2 regions of the Tepidibacter sp. Z1-5 genome follow, and region 1 is predicted to be linked to the other one. Evidence: riboswitches for the same ligand, from Rfam matches in the RefSeq annotation. Region 1 holds a riboswitch; the other holds the start of a gene.
What was found. Region 1 has a riboswitch for FMN ahead of WJW32_RS00385 (ECF transporter S component). Riboswitches for the same ligand answer to the same signal wherever they lie in the genome.
Positions count from the first base shown of each region.

Region 1 (11,646 bases):
CATATATAACTTTAAGTTCATCTCTCAACCATTGAACAGAAGCTCCACCTATAAATATACTTCCTTCAAGAGCATATTCCACCTTTCCATCTACACCCCATGCTATAGTAGTTAATAATCCATTTTTAGATGCTACTGGTTTTTCACCTGTGTTCATAAGCATAAAGCATCCAGTTCCATAAGTATTCTTTGCCATACCTTCATCAAAACATGCCTGACCAAATAAAGCGGCTTGTTGATCTCCAGCATCTCCTGCTATAGGTATTTGAGCTCCACCAAATGTATGCTCATCAGTAACTCCATATACACAGCTTGAAGGTTTAACTTCTGGAAGCATAGATTTTGGAATATCTAAAGCTTCAAGTAATTCATCATCCCACTTTAACTCTTTTATATTATAAATCATTGTTCTTGATGCATTAGTATAATCTGTAACATGAACCTTACCTCTAGTTAAGTTCCAAATTAACCAAGTGTCTATATTACCAAATAATAAATCTCCATTTTCAGCTTTTTCTCTAGCTCCTTCTACATTATCAAGTATCCACTTAATCTTTGTTCCAGAGAAATAAGCATCAACTACAAGTCCTGTTTTATCTTTTACACTTTCCTCAAGACCTCTTTCTTTTAATCCATCACATATGTCAGCTGTTCTTCTACACTGCCATACGATTGCATTATATATAGGCTTTCCAGTATTCTTATCCCAAACAACAGTAGTCTCTCTTTGGTTTGTAATTCCTATTGCTGTAACCTCTTCAGGAGATATACCTGTCTTTTCTAAAACTTCTCTAGCAACTCCACTTTGAGTTCCCCAAATCTCCATAGCATCGTGCTCAACCCATCCAGCTTTAGGGTATATTTGAGTAAATTCTTTTTGAGATGCACCTACTATTTTTCCACCTTTATCAAACAGTATAGCTCTTGAGCTTGTAGTTCCTTGATCTAAAGACATTATGTATTTCTTTTCCATATTCATATTCCCCCCCATTTTTTATATGTATTTAATTAAATTATATTAGAAAATAATTTGTATATTCAAAAAGCTCTTATCAAAACCCTAGATTGAAATTGATTTACATCTTTGGTAAAGATGTAAATCAATTTTTATATTTAGTTTATATATTATTTCATCTAAATTTTAAAGAAATGTTGATAAGAAGAATCCCCCTAATGTTCCTCCTATTAGAGAACATACCATTGTAGGTATTGATTTTCCTACATCAGCTTTATCAGCAACTATAGCTGCTGCCCATAATCCTATACCTGCTGCCCATGCCATATCTATCCATGCTCCACCATCCATTTGATGTATTGCTCCAACGCCATGGTTTAAAGTCCAACAAAGTCCAACTATGAATGCAGCTGCCATCCATCCTCCTATAGGACCAAAATCTTCAACTAGATTTCCCCAAACAAGTCTTATCATAAATGGAAATATAAATGCTCCTACAAATGTTCCTATGGCTAATTTTATTGTCATTAAAAATCCCCCCCTTTTTTTTAAACAGTTTCTTTTTCAGCTTCTTTTTTATTCAAAAATAGTTTATTACAATTTAATATGATTCCTCAATATTAATTTGAACATTATCAATATTGAGAAACTTCTGTTTTTCTAAGAATTTTGCTCTTGAACCAGCAATCTCTTAGAAGATAGCTTAAGGCCTAACGCTCCAATAGTTATAATTTCAATACGTTCCCTTCAACAAAATCAAAACACCCAAGTATGCAAAAAAACTCCTATAGATATAACTATCTATAGGAGTCATCAGTAGTTAAGGCGAACTCCATAACATATGTTTTCCTTTCATTCATCGCACGCCCAAATTCCGTTTTTGTAAAATTTCAACAAAATTCACCCCAGAAATAATTTGTAATAAATCTTCAGGCCTCACGTTTTCCTGTTAATATCAAATCAACACAAAAATATGTTTAAAATCATATTTTATGTGTATAATAATATCGTTAGCAGTTGTTATTTTTCCATATTTCTGCTATAATTTAATAGAAAATTATAACTGTTTAGAGGAGGAATTTAAAATGGCTTACAAAATTAATGACGCTTGCATAAGCTGTGGAGCTTGTGAACCTGAATGTCCAGTTAGCTGTATATCAGCTGGAGATGACAAATACGTTATAGATGCTGACACTTGCATCGAGTGTGGAGCTTGTGCTGGAGTATGTCCAGTAGATGCACCAAACGCTGAATAATACATAATAAAGAAGCTATCAAATGATAGCTTCTTTATTTATTTTTAACTATTCTTTTCATTTAATAAATAAGATAGCGTATAAAGACTCTCAGTTAAGTGAACATTTTCAACCACTAGATTTTCTGGTAAGTCCAAATCCACTGGTGCAAAATTCCATATTCCATTTATTCCAGATTTAGCCAATATATCCGCTATATCTTGAGCACTCTCCTTAGGAGTACATATTACAGCTATTTGGATATCATTTTCCTTTATGTATTCTTCTATATCTTCTATATCGAATATCTCTAAATTCCTTATTTTAAGACCTATAAGTCTAGGATTAGCTTCAAATAAAGCCTTTATTTTAAATCCAGAATTTTGAAATCCAGAATAATTAGCAATAGCTTGTCCTAAATTACCAGCTCCTACTATTACAGTATTATAACCCTTATCTATACCTAATATTTTTCCGATTTCATTGTATAGTTCCTCAACATTATATCCGTATCCCTGTTGTCCAAATCCACCAAAATTATTTAAATCTTGTCTTATTTGAGAAGCTGTAAAACCTATTATTTCACTTAACTCTTTAGATGAAATTCTATATATATCTCTATCCAATAAGTCCCTTAAGTATCTATAATATTTTGGCAGTCTTCTTATTACAGCCATCGAAATTTGTTTAGACATTTCTCCACCTACTTTGTATATAGTTTCTTTTTGATATAATTATAACAAACTCTTTTTCATCTGTCAAATACCATACTTATTATTGTACCATACTTTTTTGTCGACTGATAGGTTTTTTTATCATTTTTTAGTAATCAACTATACAGAACTTGATTATATCTTATTTAAACTTTATAATTTTACTTAGCATTTGTTTTAATTTAGGAGGTTATAAATATGATTGTTCTATCTTGCAATAATATAAATAAAAGTTTTGGCGTAGATTCTGTATTAAATGATATAAGTTTTACAGTAAATGAAGGAGATAAAGTAGGTGTCGTAGGAATCAACGGAACTGGTAAAACTACTTTATTTAAGATATTATCAGGGGATTATTCTCATGATAGCGGGGATGTATACACATCTAAGAATACTGAGATAGGTTATTTAGAACAGAATATGAATTTTGAATCTAAAAAAAATATATTAGACGAAGTTTTAACAGTTTTTAATGATCTTATAGATATGGAAAAAAATCTTCGGGATTTGGAATCCAAAATATCAATTAAAAGTGAACAAATTGAATCTAAAGAACTTGAAAAGTTAATGAATGAATACTCTCGCAAACTAGAATTATTTTCTGATAAAAATGGTTATGGTTATAAGTCAGAAGTAAAAGGTGTTCTTAAAGGACTAGGTTTTTCTGATGATGATATGGACAAAAATGTTAATATATTATCAGGAGGAGAGAAAACTAGAGTCCTTTTAGCTAAACTTTTACTTAAAAAACCAACTCTACTTTTACTAGATGAGCCTACCAACCATCTCGATACTGAAGCTGTTGAGTGGCTTGAATTTTTCTTAAAGCAATATAAAGGAAGTGTTCTTATAATTTCCCACGATAGATACTTCTTAGATCAAACCGTTAATAGAGTATTTGAACTTCATAACAGAACTTTAACTGCATATAATGGTAATTATTCTGAGTTCGTAAAAAAATCAAAAATAGAAAAAGAAATAGAACAAAAAAAATATGAAGATCAACAAAGAGAAATTAAAAGACAAGAAGATGTTATCGAAAAATTAAAATCATTCGGAAGAGAAAAACAGGTCAAAAGAGCTAGAAGTAGAGAAAAAGCTCTCGATAAAATAGATGTTCTAAAAAAACCTGATGCAGCTACTAAAAAAGCTCGTATTAGATTCGAACCATGTGTTACTAGCGGAAACGATGTATTATCTGTTGAAAATTTATCTGTCGGGTATGATAATAATGCATTATTTAAAAATGTTGATTTCAATATATATAAAGGAGAAAAAGTAGCACTTATAGGTCCTAATGGGATAGGTAAGTCATCTTTATTCAAGGTTTTAATGAATAATTTAGAACTTATAGATGGCAATTTTAAGTTAGGTCAAAATGTTAATATAGGTTATTTTCATCAGGAACAAAAGACTCTTAATTTAGATAATACTATAATTGATGAAATTTGGAATGAAAATAAATTACTACAGCAAAACACAATAAGAACTATGCTTGCAGCATTCTTATTTGAAGATGAAGATGTATTCAAGAAAATATCAACTTTAAGTGGAGGAGAAAGAGCCAGAGTTGCTCTTTTAAAGCTTATGCTTTCAAAATCTAACTTTTTACTTTTAGATGAGCCTACTAATCACTTAGATATTAACTCCAAGGAAGTATTAGAGGAAGCTTTATCTAATTACGAAGGTACTTTATTTGTTATTTCACACGATAGATATTTCTTAAATACTGTTGTAGACAAAATAATTCTCCTGGGACCAGATGGCGTAAAAGAATATCTAGGAAATTACGATTATTATATAGAAAAGAAAAAACAATTAGAAGAATCTGTAGTTGAAATAACTGAAGAAAAAACTAAAACTCAAATAAAAGAAGAAAAAAGAAAAGAAAGAGAAAAGAAAGAATCTGAAAAAAAGTTAAGGATTCAAAGACAAAACATTGAAAAAGAAATAATGGAAGTTGAATCTGAAATAGAAAACCTGAATGAACTTATGTGCCAGGAAGAGGTATATTCTAATCCTGAAAAATCTAAAGAGGTTACATCCAAAAAATCCGAATTTGAAACAAGATTAGAAAATTTATATGAATTGTGGGAAGGGCTTATGTAATAAGCCCTTCTTTATTCTATTTTTGTCCAAGTTTTAAATTTGGAACTGCATTTAAGCTAAGGTCATCAACCTTACCGTTTATATAATCATAATAAGCTGCACATCCGATCATAGCAGCATTATCCGTACATAAATCTAAAGATGGATATTTAACATCTATGTTGTGATTTTTACATTCAGCTACTAACATTTCTCTAAGCCCAGAGTTTGCTGCTACTCCTCCAGCTAAAACTATTTTGTCATATCCTCTTTCCTTAGCTGCCTTTATAGCTTTATTAGTAAGCACTTCTACAACACTTTGCTGAAATGATGCCGCAACGTCTTCAACTACTATATCTTCATTTTTCATTTTCTTAGCATTTAAATAGTTTAAAACAGATGATTTAAGTCCACTAAAGCTGAAATCGTAGCTATCATTCTCTAAGTATATTCTAGGAAATTTAATACTATCCTTGTTTCCTATCTTGGATAATCTATCTATTATAGGTCCTCCTGGATACCCAAGCTTCATTGCTCTTGCTATTTTATCAAATGCCTCACCAGCTGCATCATCTCTAGTTCTTCCAAGTATCTCGTATTTTCCATAGTCTTTAACTTCAGCAAGATGAGTGTGTCCACCAGACACTATCAAGCATATAAAAGGAGGCTTTAGTTCTTTATCTTGTATAAAGTTAGCACTTATATGTCCTTCTATATGGTTAACTCCTACAAGAGGCTTATTTAACGCAAATGATAGAGCCTTTGCAGTAGATAGTCCAACCAATAAAGCTCCTACAAGCCCTGGTCCATGCGTTACCCCTATTACATCTATATCATCAAATGTCATGTTAGCTTCATCTAAAGCACTTTGAATTACTGCATCTATACTCTCTACATGTTTTCTCGATGCAACCTCTGGAACTACTCCTCCAAATTTTTTATGAAGATCTATTTGAGTTGCAACTATATTAGATATAACTTCTCTTCCATTTTTAAGTATAGCGGCAGAAGTTTCATCACAACTACTTTCTATTGCCAAAGTTATTATATCATTCATATTTTTTCTCCTTTTTCTATATCTTTCCACATAATAAGTGCATCCTCCTGAGTATCAGTATAATATCCAGGTCTTATTCCAGATAATTTAAAACCGTATTTTTTATATAATTTAATAGCTGTATCATTTGATTTTCTAACCTCAAGAGTCATAGATATTATATTACTTTTTGCACATTCGTCTATTAAAGCTTCTATTACTTGATTTCCATACCCTAGTCCTCTATAATCAGGATGAACAGCAACATTTGTTATATGACCTTCATCTACTACAAACCATATTCCTGCATAGGCTACTATTTTTGAATCTTTCTCTATTACCTTGTATCTAGCAAGTTTGTTTTTGAGTTCTTTTTGTAAGGAATTCTTTGTCCAAGGTGTCTTAAAGCAAAGTTCTTCTATTTCAACTAAATCATCTATATCTTTTTCTTGTAAATTTCTTATAACTATATTATTTTCCATCTTCCTTTAACCTCTTAATCTTTTCTTCATATTGAACCTCTGCCTGAGATTTTCTTATATAATAAGGTACTACATCATAATGAGTTTTTGTATCTCCTTTTTTAAATTTCTGTATACCTATTTCGCATATGCTAGATGCTCTTGATAATCTATGAGAATTAGGAGCTATATATACGTTATTTATATTTTCAAAAACTTCTTTATGTAAATCTGCACCTTCTCCAATTAATACGAATTCTTCTAATGAAGATTTAAGTTCTTCAGCTAAATCTTCTACTTTTTTTACATCTATTTCTCCTACTTTTAATAAAGATTCTTTGTCCCAAGAATATTTACAAGTATACACCTGTTTTTTTTGTGCATCTATCATAGGGTATACTGTTTTGTTTGTCATAGATATGTTAAATGCAAGTGCTTCAAGTGAATTTACAATAACCATAGGTACATCTATCGCATGAGCTATAGCTTTAGCTGTAGCAACTCCAATTCTAAGCCCTGTAAATGAACCAGGACCTACGCATACTGATATTAAATCTATATCGTCTGCACTCATTTCATTAAGTTCAAACATATTTTCAATTATTGGCATAAGTTTTTGTGAATGTGTTTTGTTATTATTTATAGTATATTCTGATATAAGTTTATCATCTTCCATAATGGCAACCGATGCAGCTTTTGAAGATGTATCTATTCCAAGTACCTTCATTATTTAATTATCTCCTTTACTATGTTTTCATAATGTTTTCCATGAGGAGTAAGTATCATTTCTCTACCCTCTTCTTTGTAATTAAGTTCTATATTTATGTATTCATCAGGAAGTATATCTTCTATTAAATTAGCCCACTCTATAATACATATTCCATCTCCATATAAATACTCTTCAAATCCTATCTCATACATATCTTCACTAGATGATATTCTGTAAACATCAAAATGATAAAGTGGATATTTCCCATCGTATTCATTAACTATAGTAAATGTAGGACTTGTAATATAATCATCTACTTCAAGTGCTTTTGCTATACTCTTTGTTATAGTAGTTTTTCCAGCACCTAAATCTCCTATTAAACATACTACATCACCTTTATTTAAAAGTTGTCCCAATCTATATCCAATTTCGCTAGTCTCTTGTTCATTTTTTAAATATATCTTTTCCATGTTTCTGCTCCTATCCAACCTTAGTTTTAACCAAATAATCACTATGCACCTTATTATATCAAAAAACACGAAAAATTATAATAATACAAAAAAACAGAAGCCATGAATATTATTCATGGCTTTTATTATCATTATATTAAATCTATTTTATTATACAAGAAACCTTCTTATACAATACAGCTGTAACAACAGACATTACAATACCTTTAAATATATTAAACGGTACAACTCCATAGTATATTAAAGTCTTAACATCTACTATATTCTTGTTTACAACAGTTCCCATTTGAACTATTGCATCTATTGGAAACATATTTGCGTAAAACGGAATAAGTATATAATAGTTAGCTAAAGCTCCTACTATACTCATACCTATTGTTCCTATTAAGCATCCAATTATAGCATTTCTCTTATTCTTTTTAAGATGATATATTCCAGATGATATAAATACGAAAGCTCCTCCTATTAAAAAGTTAGCTATTTCTCCAACTCCACCAGTAGAGCTCTTTGTTACAAAGTGTAGTAAATTCTTTATAAGTTCTATAAATATTCCTGCCACTGGACCTAGAGCAAACCCACCTATTATAGCTGGTATATCAGAAAAATCTAATTTTAAAAATCCCGGTGCAAATATTATTGGAAATTCAATAAACATTATTAAGTATGATATCACAGATAAAATAGATATTTTAACTAAAACAGATGTCGTAAAAAGATTCTTTTTCGTTGTAGCTTGATTATACATATTTATACCTCCCTGAAATTCGCTTAAAATAATAACAAAAGCCTGAAGATATTCTTCAGGCTTAATAATCAAAATAGATACAGATATGCATATACATACACTATCTTATCATCTTCTTTCATCCAGACTTTACTGTCGGCCTTGGAATCTAACCAAGTCTGCCATCAAATGGCTCGCGGGCTTTACCGCCGGTCGGGAATTTCACCCTGCCCTGAAGATTATCTTCATACTTTTTTAGTTTTATTTAATATTATATTAATACTTTTCCAATAATTTGTCAAAATAATTTTAAATATATACTAGTCTAAATTAAGCTGAGTAAACTACCTCACCATTTATTATAGTACATACTACGTTACTTTGAATATCAAGCGGATGTCCATTCCATATAACTATATCCGCATCTTTTCCAACTTCTATAGATCCAATTCTATCTTCAAGACCTAAAACCTTAGCAGGGTTTATAGTTATAGCTTCTATAGCTTTATTCTTATCCATTCCAGCTTTTACAGCAAGAGATGCGCAAAGAGGTAGATATTGAATTGGAACAACAGGGTGATCTGTCATTAGAGAAACATTAAGCCCTTCATTTGACAGAATTCCAGGTGTTTCAAATGTTAAATTTCTAAGCTCTATTTTACATCTTTCCGATAAAGACGGTCCTACAAGAACAGGGTAGTTTTCTTTAGCTAAATGCTTTGTTATTAAGTGACCTTCAGTACAATGGTCAATTGTTAGATTTAAATCAAATTCTTTTGCTATCCTAATAGCTGTAAATATATCATCAGCTCTATGTGCATGAGCTTTAAGTGGTATTTCTTTCTTAAGAACAGGAATCAATGCCTCTAGCTTATTGTCATATTCAGGTCTATCACAATCTTCATCTTCTTCATAATCTATCATATCCTCAAGATAAAATTGAGCTCTTTTTAATGTCTCTCTAAGTAGAGCTGCCGTTGCCATTCTAGTTTGAGGAGTTTTATCTTCTTTTCCATATGCTGATTTTGGATTTTCTCCAAAAGCTATTTTCATTCCTATAGTCTTTAATACCATATCATCTATTCTATCTCCATATGTCTTTAAAGCTATAAATTGACCTCCTATAACGTTAGCACTTCCAGGTCCACTTGCCACAGTAGTTATTCCACCCTCATATGCTTCTTTAAAGTTTCTATCCATTGCATTAATGCCATCAACAGCACTTAAGTGCGGAGTTATAGGATCTGTCTCTTCATTTCCATCAGCACCCTCATATCCCATTCCATCTTCCCACATTCCAACATGAGTATGAGGGTCTATAAATCCTGGAAATACATGGTTTTCTTTTGCATCTACCACTTTTACATCTAGAGGTACAACTATGTCTTTTCCTATTTCTTTTATCTTACCGTTTTGGATTAATATATCTCCTTGTATAATTCCATTTGTTACAGTATTTATTTTAGCATTTTTTATGCATAACATTCTGCATTTTCCTCCTTTATAGGCAATCTTATTTCAAACTTAGACATCTGTCCTTTAATAGAAGTGGCACCTATATTACCTTCGTTTGCCTCTACATTTTTCTTAACTATACTAAGACCAAGCCCTGTACTTTTTTGCTTTGTAGTAAAGAATGGTTCAAATATTTTATCTAATATTTCTTTATCCATTCCTTTTCCTTGGTCTATTATTTCCATTAACACTTCACCGTCTAAATCATAAGTGTTTATATATATATTTCCGCCTTCTTCCATAGAATCCACTGAATTTAATATCATATTTACAATTGATTCTTGTATGTCAGATTCTTGTACGAATATAGTTTTTTCACTATTTAAATTCAGTATTATGTCTATATTTATGCCTTTTATATAAGTCATATTCTCCCATTTAGGTCTAGTAGTCTTTATGGCTTTTTTAATTATATCATTTATTAATACATATTTCTTATCTTCTCTTATGTTTCTAGAAAAATCCTGCAAAGTTTTAACCTTGTCTATAGCTTCATTAGCTCCATCGTAGATTATATTTATATATTCTTTTATATTAGAAGCCTGTTTATTTATTCCAAGAAGCTGAGTATATCCCTTTATTATAGAAAATATATTGTTGAGATCATGCACTATTCCTCCGGCAAGTTCACCAGTATATCTTATGTTTTTATCTGTTTTTTTAAGCATTTTGCCTTCTTCTTTTTCTTTTATTGCGTATATTATATCTCCCAAACTCTTGCATATAACATCTATTATGTATTCATCTGCTTTGCCTTTATTATAACCTTCTCGGTATCCAAGCGTTAATATTCCTACTATTTCTCCATTACAATGTATTCTATAACTATAAGTCATATCTATGTTAGCGTAAGAATATTCTTTTTCTATTTTATTACTACTAAATAATACTGTTATAGAACCATAGTCCGCAGCAGTTATTTCAAGTACAGTTTCTATAACATTCTTTATTATTTTTTCAATGTCACTCTCGAAACTAAAATTTATTATAGAGTTATTTAAAGTTTCTAGATTCTTTTTATTCTTTTGAAGGTCTAGATTATCTATTTTAGATTTTTTTATAGATTTTAATAAAAATTTTATATTACTTATGTCTTCAACTTTTATAGTCTGTCTTTCATTCTCATCTTCAAATATCAATTTATCATAAATTGTTAAAAATTCATCCATAATTTCAATTTCAAAATCTATTATATTAAAAAATATTAATAGTTTATAATTTTCATTAGTTATAATATCAATGTATTCCTCTTTATTTTCTAAAATATAATATCTGTATTTATGTATCCAATCCGAAGTTACAACTATACTCATGTTAAAATATTTTTTATTTTTTTTGTATTCATCTACTTCAAATTTATTATCTTCTATAACGATTACTTCATCATCTCTATAATGTCCTATCATTTCTAGTACTTTCTTATCTCCTAAAAACGCACATTTTCTATTATTATCCAGCGATTCGTCTATAGTTTTTTTCATTAAATCTACTGCAAACAGTTTAGATGAACCTATAACCCCTATATTTCCCCACTGAATCATCATACTCCTCCTAATTTAGCATCTGTAGTATTTTCTTTATTTCATCTATGCCAAATGGTTTTTCCAGTATATAATCAATTGTCGTATCATTATAATTATCTATATCACCTAACCAGCCTGTCATTAAAACAAACTTTATATGAGGATATTTGTCTTTTACTTTTTTTGCAAGCTCTATTCCATTTAGATTAGGCATTGC
Region 1 covers NZ_JBBMMD010000002.1:86,991-98,636, reverse strand. The annotation lists gene glpK (glycerol kinase GlpK) at 1-973, opposite strand, end outside; gene WJW32_RS00425 (Lin0368 family putative glycerol transporter subunit) at 1,142-1,483, opposite strand; gene WJW32_RS00420 (4Fe-4S binding protein) at 2,041-2,211, shown strand; gene WJW32_RS00415 (redox-sensing transcriptional repressor Rex) at 2,256-2,885, opposite strand; gene abc-f (ribosomal protection-like ABC-F family protein) at 3,102-5,012, shown strand; gene tsaD (tRNA (adenosine(37)-N6)-threonylcarbamoyltransferase complex transferase subunit TsaD) at 5,029-6,048, opposite strand; gene rimI (ribosomal protein S18-alanine N-acetyltransferase) at 6,045-6,509, opposite strand; gene tsaB (tRNA (adenosine(37)-N6)-threonylcarbamoyltransferase complex dimerization subunit type 1 TsaB) at 6,499-7,215, opposite strand; gene tsaE (tRNA (adenosine(37)-N6)-threonylcarbamoyltransferase complex ATPase subunit type 1 TsaE) at 7,215-7,667, opposite strand; gene WJW32_RS00385 (ECF transporter S component) at 7,810-8,412, opposite strand; FMN riboswitch at 8,519-8,635, opposite strand; gene WJW32_RS00380 (amidohydrolase) at 8,722-9,876, opposite strand; gene WJW32_RS00375 (sensor histidine kinase) at 9,864-11,447, opposite strand; gene WJW32_RS00370 (ATP-binding protein) at 11,458-11,646, opposite strand, start outside.

Region 2 (11,646 bases), on a different contig from region 1:
ATGTGTGACATTTGATGTTTTTTATTTATTATAGATAACAAACTTATAGTACCCAAAAAAAACAATGTACTTTGAATAGAAAAAAGAATACTACTATAAGCTGAAGCTAAAATAAGATGTCCACTATCTCCTGTATATATAGCCTCTCTAATTTTCACAATAACATTAAACCAAAGAGAACTTGTAAAAAATGAGAATACAAATCCTATAACAATAAAACTAAAAGTCCTAATGTAAATCATATTATCTTTATTTTTCATAATCTGCTCCCTACCTAAATGCTGATGCAAAAGGCTCTGATAAACCAGTTACATCCTCAACTATTGTAAGAGGAAATTTATACTTTTTTGCAAGTTCTACCAAAGATCTATTGTTATTATTATTTTGAGTTCCTATTACATAGTCAGAATATTTACACGTTAAATCCAAAAATTCATCTGTTTTTTTATTTTTATTATCTCTATCACCAATAAATATAGTTATTATAGTTATCTCTTTATATCTAAGCTTTTGAATCAAATCATCTATACGTTTTTTCTCTTCTTCATATGTTAAATCATGTAAATTTTCGCCAATAGCACTATATCCTACTACGAATACAACTGTATTAATTCCTTCAAGATCTACATCCTTCGCTTGAGGCATAAAAAAATTATGAATCATAAGCTTATTTGCAATATCTTTTACAATATAAGTATCCGTACTTTGCCCAGCAGAAGTTATCAAGACCTTGTCCTTTGCTATAGGTCTAGGAAGAGAAGGCAACTCATATCTGTCATCATTTACTTGGATTTTAGAAGTATTCGAAATTACAGCAAGAATTATTAATATAACTATGAACACTATAAATTTTAATATATTAGATTTCATGATTTCCTCCAAACGTTAGACATCTTCAAAAAAATAACTAGTCAGATATTAAATAAACATCTTCTAATGTTTCTTCTCCAGTAAGATGTGGAGTGTATCCTTTTACTTTTTTAGATGCACCCATTATTGGCATAGTATGAACAAGCGGTATAGCAGGAGTATCTTCATTAATAATTTCCTGTAATTTTCTATAAATATTCTTTCTAAACTCCCTATCCGTAGCTTGACGAGCTTGTTTTAATAGTTTATCAACCTCTTTATTTTTATAAAATGAATAATTGCTAGTAAGTTCAGTTTTTCTGTTATCCGATGAAAAGAATGTATATAAAAAATTGTCTGGATCAATATGGTCTCCCGTCCACCCTATAAGAGCTAAGTCATGCTTGCCTTCTTTGATTTTTTCAATATATTCATCCCATGAATAAGTAATAATTTCAACTCTAATATTTGCCTTCAAAAGACTCGCTTGTATGAACTTAGCTATTCGTATTGTATCAGGAAAGTATGCTCTAGGAGCCTCCATAACCCAAAGAGTTGTATCGAATCCATTTTCATACCCAGCTTCTTTAAGTAATTTTCTCGCCGTATCTATATTATAATCTAAAGACTTAATATCTTCATTATATGACCAAATTATAGGCGGAACAAATGAATTTGCAGGCCTTGCAAAATCATTAAATACATCTTTAACCATTTTATCTTTATCAATTAAGTGTCCTACTGCATCTCTTACATTTTTATTATCAAAAGGCTTTTTTTGATTGTTCATAGCCAAATACCCTATATTAAAAAAACTTTTTAAATATAAATCTAAATCTGGATTTTTATTTATTCTATCAACTTCGTTAGATGTTAAATTATCTGCAATATCGCTCTTGCCTTCTTCAAGAAGTTTCAATCTTTTTTCACTTGACTGAACGACACTAAAAACCACTTCATCTAACTTTGCAATATTTCCCCAGTAATTTTGGTTTTTCTTTAATACTATTTCATTTCCTTTATCCCAATACTCAAATTCAAATGGTCCCGTTCCAATAGGATGTTCCTTAAAGTTTTCATTATACTTCATTATAGAATCTGGACTTGCAATCCCAAATGCAGGCATAGTAAGAGTACTTAAAAAAGGAGAATACGGTTCATTTAAAACTATCTCAAGTGAATAATCAGAAAGAGCTGTTACACTCTTTATCAATCCAGGAAACTGACCAAAATTATAGCTCCAATAACTAAAAGAACCTATATGATATGGATTGTCCCCATTCTTCCATCTTTCAAAATTAAATACAGCAGCATGAGCATTAAAGTCTGTTCCATCGTGAAACTTAACATTTTTTCTTAACTTAAATACCCATCTAAGACCATCTTCACTGGTTTTCCAGCTTTCAGCAAGAGATGGAACTATCTCATCCCCATTTTTTTCGTATTTAACTAATGTATCATATATATTTACACAAACCTTAAAAGATTCCATATCCGTTGTTATCGCAGGGTCTAAACTAATAGAATCACTAGCTCTTGCTATAGTAAGCTTTTTGTTTTTTTGAGAATTTAAAATTTCTCCTGTTGATAGTTTTTTTGCAAAATTAATACTAATAATTAAAGCTACCATTACTACTATTCCAATAATTACAATATGTTTTTTTAATTTTATTATACTCGCCCCCTTGTCACTACCTTATATACATTAGTTTATCATATTTTTGTATTTATCCGAAGGCTAAGAGTTCTAATACTTGGCCCTCTTAAGGCTGGAGATAAGAACTCCATCTGAATTAAGTTTCACTTTATATTATGCAATCTTTTTAATAGCAATACTTAATAATTTTTTTAAAATTATAAATACAGTTTGATTAGGATATACTATATTTAGGTGTTCTATTTTATTTTGTAATTTATTAACATTATCAATGTAAAGGGAGTAGACTGATGAACAAAGAAGTTGTTTCTGATAAACAAGGTATTTCTCTTATAGTTTTATTTATTATAGGATCATCTTCTGTTTTTATAATGGGCTCAGAAGCTAAACAAGATTTGTGGTTAGCTATTATTTTAGCAATATTTATGGCGTTACCGATGGCACTTATATACTCACGACTTCATTCTATTTTCCCCGATAAAGATTTATACGATATTATTGAAATTTGCTTTGGCAAATTCATTGGAAAAATAATCATAATAATATTAACTTGTTTCTTATTTTACTGGTGTTCAGATGTTACTAATAATTATGGAAATTTTATATTTTCAGTTAGCCTTAAGGAAACACCTATGATTATACCAATGATGTTCTTATTAATCTTATGTGGTTGGGGAGCAAAACAAGGAATTGAAGTTCTAGGTAGATGGAGTGATTTTTTTCTTATAATCCCTGTTGTTGTTTTATTTATTTTAGCGATTTCAGCAATCTCAAGAATGAATATAAACAATATATTTCCTATATTCGGTAGTGGATTTAGCTCTATCTTTGAAGGAGCACTTAATTCACTTTCATTTCCTTTTAGCCAGATACTAGCTTTTTCTATTGTTTTTTCATGTTTTAATAAGGAAAAGCAATCCCCTTACAAAATATATGTTACAGGATTAATTGTAGGAGGGATAATATTATTCTTAGTATCTTTAATTAGTCTTTTAGTACTAGGAGTAGATTCATCAGGTAGAAGATATTATGCTGCCTATACAGCTGTATCTTTAATAAATATTGGAACTCTACTTAATAGCATAGAAGTAATTATATCTACGACATTTTTATTAGGTGGTTTTATTAAAATAGGAGTATTGCTCCTATGTGTTTGCAAAGGAATTATGAAAATATTTAATTTCTCAGATTATAGGTTTATTATAACACCGATTACCTTACTAGCAATAAATCTAAGTTTTTTTCAATATGAAAACGTTATGCATTATTACGAATTCCAAACAGATATATGGCTTTATTTCGTTTCACCATTTCAAGTGTTTTTACCTATAATAATCTGGCTTATTGCAGAAATAAAAAATAAAAATTCCAAACACGAATTTAAAAAGCGTTGAATTTTCAACGCCTTCTAACTTTGAACACGATGTAATTTTTATAAAACTTTCATCAACTCAAATATATTAGATATTTCATAGTCGGCACTACTAAGTTCATCCTTACTACCATAACCAAAATTACATGCAATAGTATTTATTTTATTTTTTATTCCAGCTTCAATATCCTGAATACGATCTCCTATAATAACCATTTCATCTGGATACTTATTTTTTATTATCTTGACTATTTCATATTTGGGAATGTAGTCATATTCCTCAGAGCATACCATTTCTTCAAAGTAATTATCTAAATCAAATAACCTTCTAGCCATATCTCTATAGTATATTCCACAATTACTTACAAATACTAGTTTATATTTTTTCTCTTTTAAATACTGCAGCACTTCTATTGCTCCATCGTATAATTCTGCTTGACCATCAGATAGCTGATCGAGCATTTCTTTACCTATAATTTTACTTGCTTTATTTCTTATATCCTCATCTAAGTCTGGCATAAATTCTTTCCACATATCTTTACTGCTGAATCCTAACCAATATGATATTTCATCATCAGACCACTTTCTATCTTTTGCAAATTCATTATCAACTAAATACTGATATGCTTTTCTAAATGCTGGAGCATATATTTTTATACTTTTGTGCAATGTTCCATCATAATCAAAAAAAATAGTTTTTATGTTTTCAAACATATTAATTCTTACCCTTCTAAATCTGTTAGTAAGTTTGCCATTTCAATTGCAGTTACAGCAGCTTCATATCCTTTATTTCCTGCCTTTGTTCCAGCTCTTTCAATTGCTTGCTCAATATTATCTGTAGTAAGAACACCAAACACTACTGGTATTTCTGTATCTAATGAAACACTTGCAATTCCTTTAGTTACTTCACTTGAAACATAATCAAAATGTGGAGTTGCACCTCTAATAACTGCTCCTAAACATATAACCCCATCATATTTTTTTGATTTAGCCATCTTTTTAGCAACAAGTGGTATCTCAAAAGCACCTGGAACCCATGCAATCTCAATATTTTCTTCATCAACCCCATGTCTTTTTAGCCCATCTAAAGCACCCGATAATAACTTACCTCCAATAAATTCATTGAACCTACCAACAATTATTCCAAACTTCTGCTCTTTTGCAACTAATTTTCCTTCATAAATTCTCATATTATTTTTCCTCCTCAAATTTTAGAATATGTCCCATTTTATTTTTTTTTGTCTTTAAATAAAATTCATTTTTTTCATTGTGATTCATCTGTATTGGAACTCTTTCTACTATTTCTATACCATACCCAGAAAGACTAGATATTTTCTTAGGGTTATTAGTCATAAGCTTTACTTCTTTGATACCTAAATCACATAATATCTGAGCACCTATTCCATAATCTCTAAGATCATCAGGAAATCCTAATGACAGATTAGCTTCTACAGTATCCATTCCTTCATCTTGTAAAGCATAAGCCTTTATTTTATTGATTAATCCAATACCACGCCCTTCTTGACGCATGTATAATAAAACTCCTCTTCCTTCTTTTTCAATTTTTTTCATAGCTTCTGCATATTGATCACCACAATCGCATCTTAAAGATCCAAAAGCATCTCCAGTAAGACATTCTGAATGAACTCTAACAAGTACTGGTTCTTTGTCATCAACATTACCTTTTACTAGTGCAATATGATGCTCTCCATTCAATTTGTTAATATATCCAACCATTTCAAAGTTTCCATACTTTGTAGGTAAGTTAGCTTTAGTAACTCTTTCTACTAAAAGTTCGTTTTTTCTTCTATATGCAATTAAATCTGCTATTGTTATTAACTTTAGATTATGTTTTTTTGTGTATTCAACTAATTCAGGAACTCTTGCCATTGTTCCATCTTCATTCATAATTTCACAAATTACTCCTGCTGGATATAGACCCGCAAGTTTAGCTATATCTACTGCCGCTTCAGTATGACCAGCTCTTTTAAGTACTCCACCTTTTTTAGCTACTAATGGAAAAATATGCCCTGGTCTTGTGAAATCTTTTGAACAAGCTTTATTATCTACCAGTTTTTGAATTGTCATTGCTCTTTCTTTAGCAGATATTCCTGTTGTTGTACTTGTTGCATCTACAGAAACTGTAAAAGCAGTTTCTTTTGGATCAGTATTATTAGATACCATAGAATGAATATTTAGTTCACTTAATCTTTCTTTAGACATAGGAGCACAAATAAGTCCTCTACCGAACTTTGCCATAAAGTTGATTGCTTCTGGTGTAGCTTTCTCAGCTGCCATTAAAAGATCTCCTTCATTCTCACGATCTTCATCATCAACTACAACTATCATCTTTCCATTTTTAATATCTTCTATCGCTTCTTCTATAGTGTTAAATTTCATTTATAACTCACCCCTATTTTTAAGTTTCACTTTACATGAATCCATTTCTTGTTAAGAAATTTAAATCTATATTGCTTTTCTTTTTTTCATCTTCTTTAAATTCTAATAGCCTTTCAATATACTTGCCCATCATGTCACACTCTAAGTTCACTTCATCTCCAACTTTTTTGCCAAGTAAAGTAGTCTCTTCTTTTGTTAGTGGTATTATTGAAACTTTAAAAACATCTAACCCAGCATAAGCTACCGTTAGGCTGGTACCATCAATTGCTATAGAACCTTTTTCTATTACATATTTCAATATATTTGGCGGAGCCTCAATAGAAACCCAAGTAGCATTATCTTCTTCTTCTATTTTCTTTATCTTACCTACATCATCTATATGTCCAGAAACAATATGTCCACCTAATCTATCATTAACCTTCAAAGCTCGTTCTAAATTCACTAAACTACCATGCTTTAAATCTTTTAAATTACTTCTTCTAATAGTTTCAGGCATAACATCAACCGTAAATGAATTTTTTGTAAACTCGACAACAGTCAGACAAACACCATTTGTACTAATACTATCCCCTAATTTAACATCATTCATTATTTTACTTGCACCTATTGTAATCTGGGCTGACTTTAATCCTTTTTTAATAGTATGTACAGTTCCTATTTCTTCTATTAATCCAGTAAACATACTTTATTCTTCCTTTCTTAAGTAGCCTTCAATCATAATATCTTGTTCAAACATTTTTACTTCAAAGCTTTCTAATTCTATAGCATTTTTAATATACTCTATTCCTACACCGCCCACTGGAGTTTTGGCATTCTCTCCACCTATAATCTTTGGTGCAATAAATGAGATTACCTTATCTACATATCCTTCATTTAAGATACTATAGTTTAAAGTAGAGCCACCTTCTATTAAAATACTATCAATCTTCATTTCTCCAAGTTTTTGAATCAGATACCCTAAATCTACTTGGTTGTTCTTTAGTGGAGTAATAATTATTTCTGCTTTTTTTTCTTTAATCAATTTAAGCTTATTTTTATCAGCCTTTTCAGTTGTCGCAATAATCGTTTTTGATTTTGAATTAATATTTAAAACTTTTGATTCTAAAGGTATTCTTCCTTTTGTATCTACTATAATTCTAACGGGATCAACACCTTCTTTATCTTCTAATCTAGTCGTTAATGAAGGATTATCTGCTAAGACAGTTCCTATACCCACCATTATTCCTGAAACTTGATGTCTTATTTCATGAACATATTCTCGTGATTTTTCATTAGTAATCCACTTTGAATCTCCTGTACTTGTTGCAATTTTACCATCTAATGTCATGGCAGTTTTTAAAATACAAAATGGCAATTTTTTCGATATATATTTAATAAATATTTCATTCATTTTTTTTACTTCTTCTTCTAAAACGCCTACAGTAACTTCTATTCGATTTTCTCTTAAAAGTTTTATACCTCTTCCTGCTACTATTGGATTAGGGTCCATCATTCCTATAATAACTTTCTTTATTTTCTTATCTATAAGTAGTTGTGCACATGGAGGTGTTTTTCCAAAGTGAGAACATGGCTCTAATGTTACGTACATTGTTGCTCCTGTAACATCCTCACAAGCATTATTAACAGCATTTACTTCTGCATGAGCTTTTCCATAGTGTTCATGATACCCTTGACCAATAATTCTACCTTCTTTTACAATAACAGCACCTACTAAAGGATTAGGACTAGTATATCCTTTTCCTTTAAGTGCTAATTCAATAGCTCTTTTCATATACTTACTGTCCACATAATCACCTCATCTTATCCTTAAAATTCTCACTATTCTAACTCATATTACTATAGTTATCTAAATACATAAAATTAATACTTTCCTTATATTAAAAAAGCTCTGAAGATATATATCTTCAGAGCTTACAATCTAATTAATAAAAATGTACTTATGCCGCCAACGAGTCTTTACAGACTTTAGCTGCTTAAAATAATTGCTATTTCAATTCTTTAGTTAATATTATAAACAAATTATAAATTCATTTGTTTATAATACCTAAATAATAGCATTATATTATTTTATTAATTTATCTTCTCCCATCCAGACTTTACTGTCGGTCTTGGAATCTCACCAAGTCAACCACATTGTGGTTCGTGGACTATACCACCGGTCGGGAATTTCACCCTGCCCTGAAGATTTATTTAGTTTTTTTAAATTTAACATACAAAATTATTTTTGTCAATAACAACCTATATGTTTATATTTTTTTATCCGTTTAATAAATTTTTAAATCATAAATGGTTATAATTTAAATATAGGAAACTTTTTTATAAATATATTAATTAAAATTTTCAATCTAAAACTTAGGAGGAAGGCTATGTTTACTGATATAAAAGAAATGAGAAATAAAAGAGAAGATGAAACATACGATTTAACACTTGAAATTTCAGAAAGAGAATTTTTCAAAGTATATAATAATGTAAGTGATGATATTGCAGATGATTTAATTCAACAGTACTTAGTTGATGTACAAGATGACGGTAGATTTGAAAATGTGAAAATCAAACACAATAAAGATAGACATACAATAAGAATAACTAGTGACCTTCATTATTATGGAAATGACCATACTGATTATAACATCGATAAAAGATAAAGTGAAACTTAATTCAGATGGAATTATTACTCCATCTGAATTTTTAGTTCTGTAATTTCCATTTTTGGTAAGCTGATCGAGAAACCATTAAGTTTCTATATATACCTTAAAATTATAAATCTTGAGAAATTTAACTTTTAGATAATATTCGCTTTCTGCTTACTAATAAGCTCTCTCTCCTACAAGCTCACTTCTTAAAATTTACATAAGTTCATCCCACAATAATTCTTACTTCTCTATCGTTTGAAAATAGTGGAAATACAGTTATTTTATCAAAATACCACAAGTATAAACCTATATAATTTCTTGTATGTAATATTATCTTAAATCTATTAGTTATCTACTAATAGCCTTTTCCTAATATTTCGCCATATACGATCTTTTGTTTTAATTTCCATAATTAGGTTCGGAATATTTTTACAACAATTCTAAGTTGTAAATAACAAAAAATGACTATATAATTAAAAATAATCACATTATGGAACTAATACTATTTTACCGTATACAAAAAAATAATTATTATTGGAGGTACTAATCATGATATTAAAATTTAAAGATTGGAAAATAAGGCAGAAATTATTTTCAGCATTTTTAGTAATGATAATCCTTTTCTTGTTTATAGGAACAACCTCATTTGTTTTTATAAAAGACATTAGTAATTCTAAAATTAATTTGCTTTTAGACAATGATAATCTATATACACTTGTCTTAGAACTAAGAAAAAATGAAAAAGACTTTTTATTAAGAGAACTAACTAATCCACAATTTTTTGAAACAGGAGAAAGTAAATACATCGATAAATTCAACTCGAATTTCAGTAATCTACAAGAACAAATACAAAAAATAAAAAAATATAAAGAAATATATTCAAATCAAGAATATTCTAATCAAATTCAAGAGATGGAAAAATTGGTAAATTCTTATCGCAACATGTTTTTACAAGCAGCATCTAAAAGTAATACTGTAGGCTTTGAAGAATATGGATTGATTGGAGAATTAGAGAATACAAAAAATAAAATAGCGAATTTACAATTAAATAATGAACTAAAGTTTTCAATGTTAAAAGTTTACATGGAAGAACAAGAATACTTCTCAACAAAAAACGAAAAATATTTTAATGAAATATTATCAACACTATCTAAAACAAAATCCTTATCTAATGATTCAAGTTTAACAGCACTTATAAACAATTATGAAGATACAATTAATCAAATACATTCTGTCAATAAAGAAATAGGATTAACTAGTAGTGATGGATTACGAGGTGAGTACAGAGATACAATTCACAAATTTGAGCCATTACTTGAAGAATTAAATATGAATATTAAGAAATCAACACAAAAAAGTGTAAAAAATATAGAAGCTATAATTATTATAAGTATTATTACTAGTATTGTAGTAGCTGTATTATTCGGTGTATATATTTCAATTTTAATAACAAAACCAATAATAAAAACTACTAATATGCTTAAGGATATATCTGAAGGTGAAGGAGATTTAACTCAAAGACTTGAAGTGACAACTAAAGATGAGATAGGCGAATTAGCTCAATACTTTAATTCATTTATTGATAAGATACAAGTTTTAATATCTCAAACAAAATCTAATGCTAATATATTAGGTGAATCATCTAATCAAGTATCACTGGCTATAGAAGAAGCAAATCAAGGTATAGAAAGTATTGCAATCGAAATGAATAATATTTCTTCTAGTATTCAAAATAATGCTAGTGTTGTAGAAGAAGCTGCAGCAAGTATCGAAGAACTGGCTACTAGTTCTCAAGTTATTTATGACGAAACTGAAATTGCATCTAAAAGTAGTAAAAACATTTTAGAATCTGCTCAACTTGGTTCAGAAAGTATAAAAGAAGTTGTTGAAAGTATTAACGAAGCAAAAAATTCTACAAATGAAGTTTATGCAATTATAAAAGATCTTAAAATTTCATCTGATCAAATAGATGAAATAGTTTCTATAATAACATCAATTTCAGAGCAAACGAATCTATTGGCTTTAAATGCAGCTATTGAAGCAGCAAGAGCCGGTGAACAAGGTAGAGGTTTTGCTATAGTAGCTGACGAAGTTCGAAAGCTAGCTGAAGAAAGTAAAACATCTGCTGAAAACATCAGCTTGTTAATACAAGAAGTTCAGAAAAAAACAAACAATGCTGATATTTCAATAAAAGAAGGTCAAGAATTTGTAACAATTAGCGTTCAAAAAGCAACTAATACAAATAGTTTATTTGAAAACATTTTAGATTCTATACAAAGTACAACTGATAAAATTCATATGATTTCTAATTTAGCAAAACAAGAATCTGAAATTTCTAATGATATGACAAAAGCTATTGACGAAATAGCGAAAACAACACAAGATAATGCACTTGCTTCTGAAGAAATAAATTCATTTATAGAAGAACAAGTAAGTACCTTTGAAGAAATAGGTGCAAGTATAGACGAATTAAATTCAATGTCTCAAGTTTTAAAAAAACAAACAGATAAGTTTAGAGTTGAAAAATAACAATATCACCCCCTATTTCTAGGGGGATATTATTTGCCAAATATATATCCTTTCAATTTTCTCTTTAAAATGGTATTATAATCTATATAATAATTTAAGACAGTTCGTAACCATCCTGTCTATAAACAAAACTAGGACAAATTACCATTAAAGGTAGTTTTTTTGTTTATGGGGCAGTTATGCCCTTTTTTTGTGTCCTTTTTTAA
Region 2 covers NZ_JBBMMD010000045.1:54,550-66,195, forward strand. The annotation lists gene WJW32_RS10905 (HAMP domain-containing sensor histidine kinase) at 1-260, opposite strand, end outside; gene WJW32_RS10910 (DUF6305 family protein) at 271-870, opposite strand; gene WJW32_RS10915 (ABC transporter substrate-binding protein) at 908-2,479, opposite strand; gene WJW32_RS10920 (GerAB/ArcD/ProY family transporter) at 2,797-3,900, shown strand; gene WJW32_RS10925 (HAD family hydrolase) at 3,939-4,592, opposite strand; gene ribH (6,7-dimethyl-8-ribityllumazine synthase) at 4,601-5,068, opposite strand; gene WJW32_RS10935 (bifunctional 3,4-dihydroxy-2-butanone-4-phosphate synthase/GTP cyclohydrolase II) at 5,070-6,278, opposite strand; gene WJW32_RS10940 (riboflavin synthase) at 6,310-6,960, opposite strand; gene ribD (bifunctional diaminohydroxyphosphoribosylaminopyrimidine deaminase/5-amino-6-(5-phosphoribosylamino)uracil reductase RibD) at 6,964-8,064, opposite strand; FMN riboswitch at 8,352-8,468, opposite strand; gene WJW32_RS10950 (hypothetical protein) at 8,645-8,923, shown strand; gene WJW32_RS10955 (methyl-accepting chemotaxis protein) at 9,461-11,440, shown strand.
Region 2: linked by a shared signal. The riboswitch ahead of ribD (bifunctional diaminohydroxyphosphoribosylaminopyrimidine deaminase/5-amino-6-(5-phosphoribosylamino)uracil reductase RibD) and the one ahead of WJW32_RS00385 (ECF transporter S component) in region 1 are both predicted to bind FMN.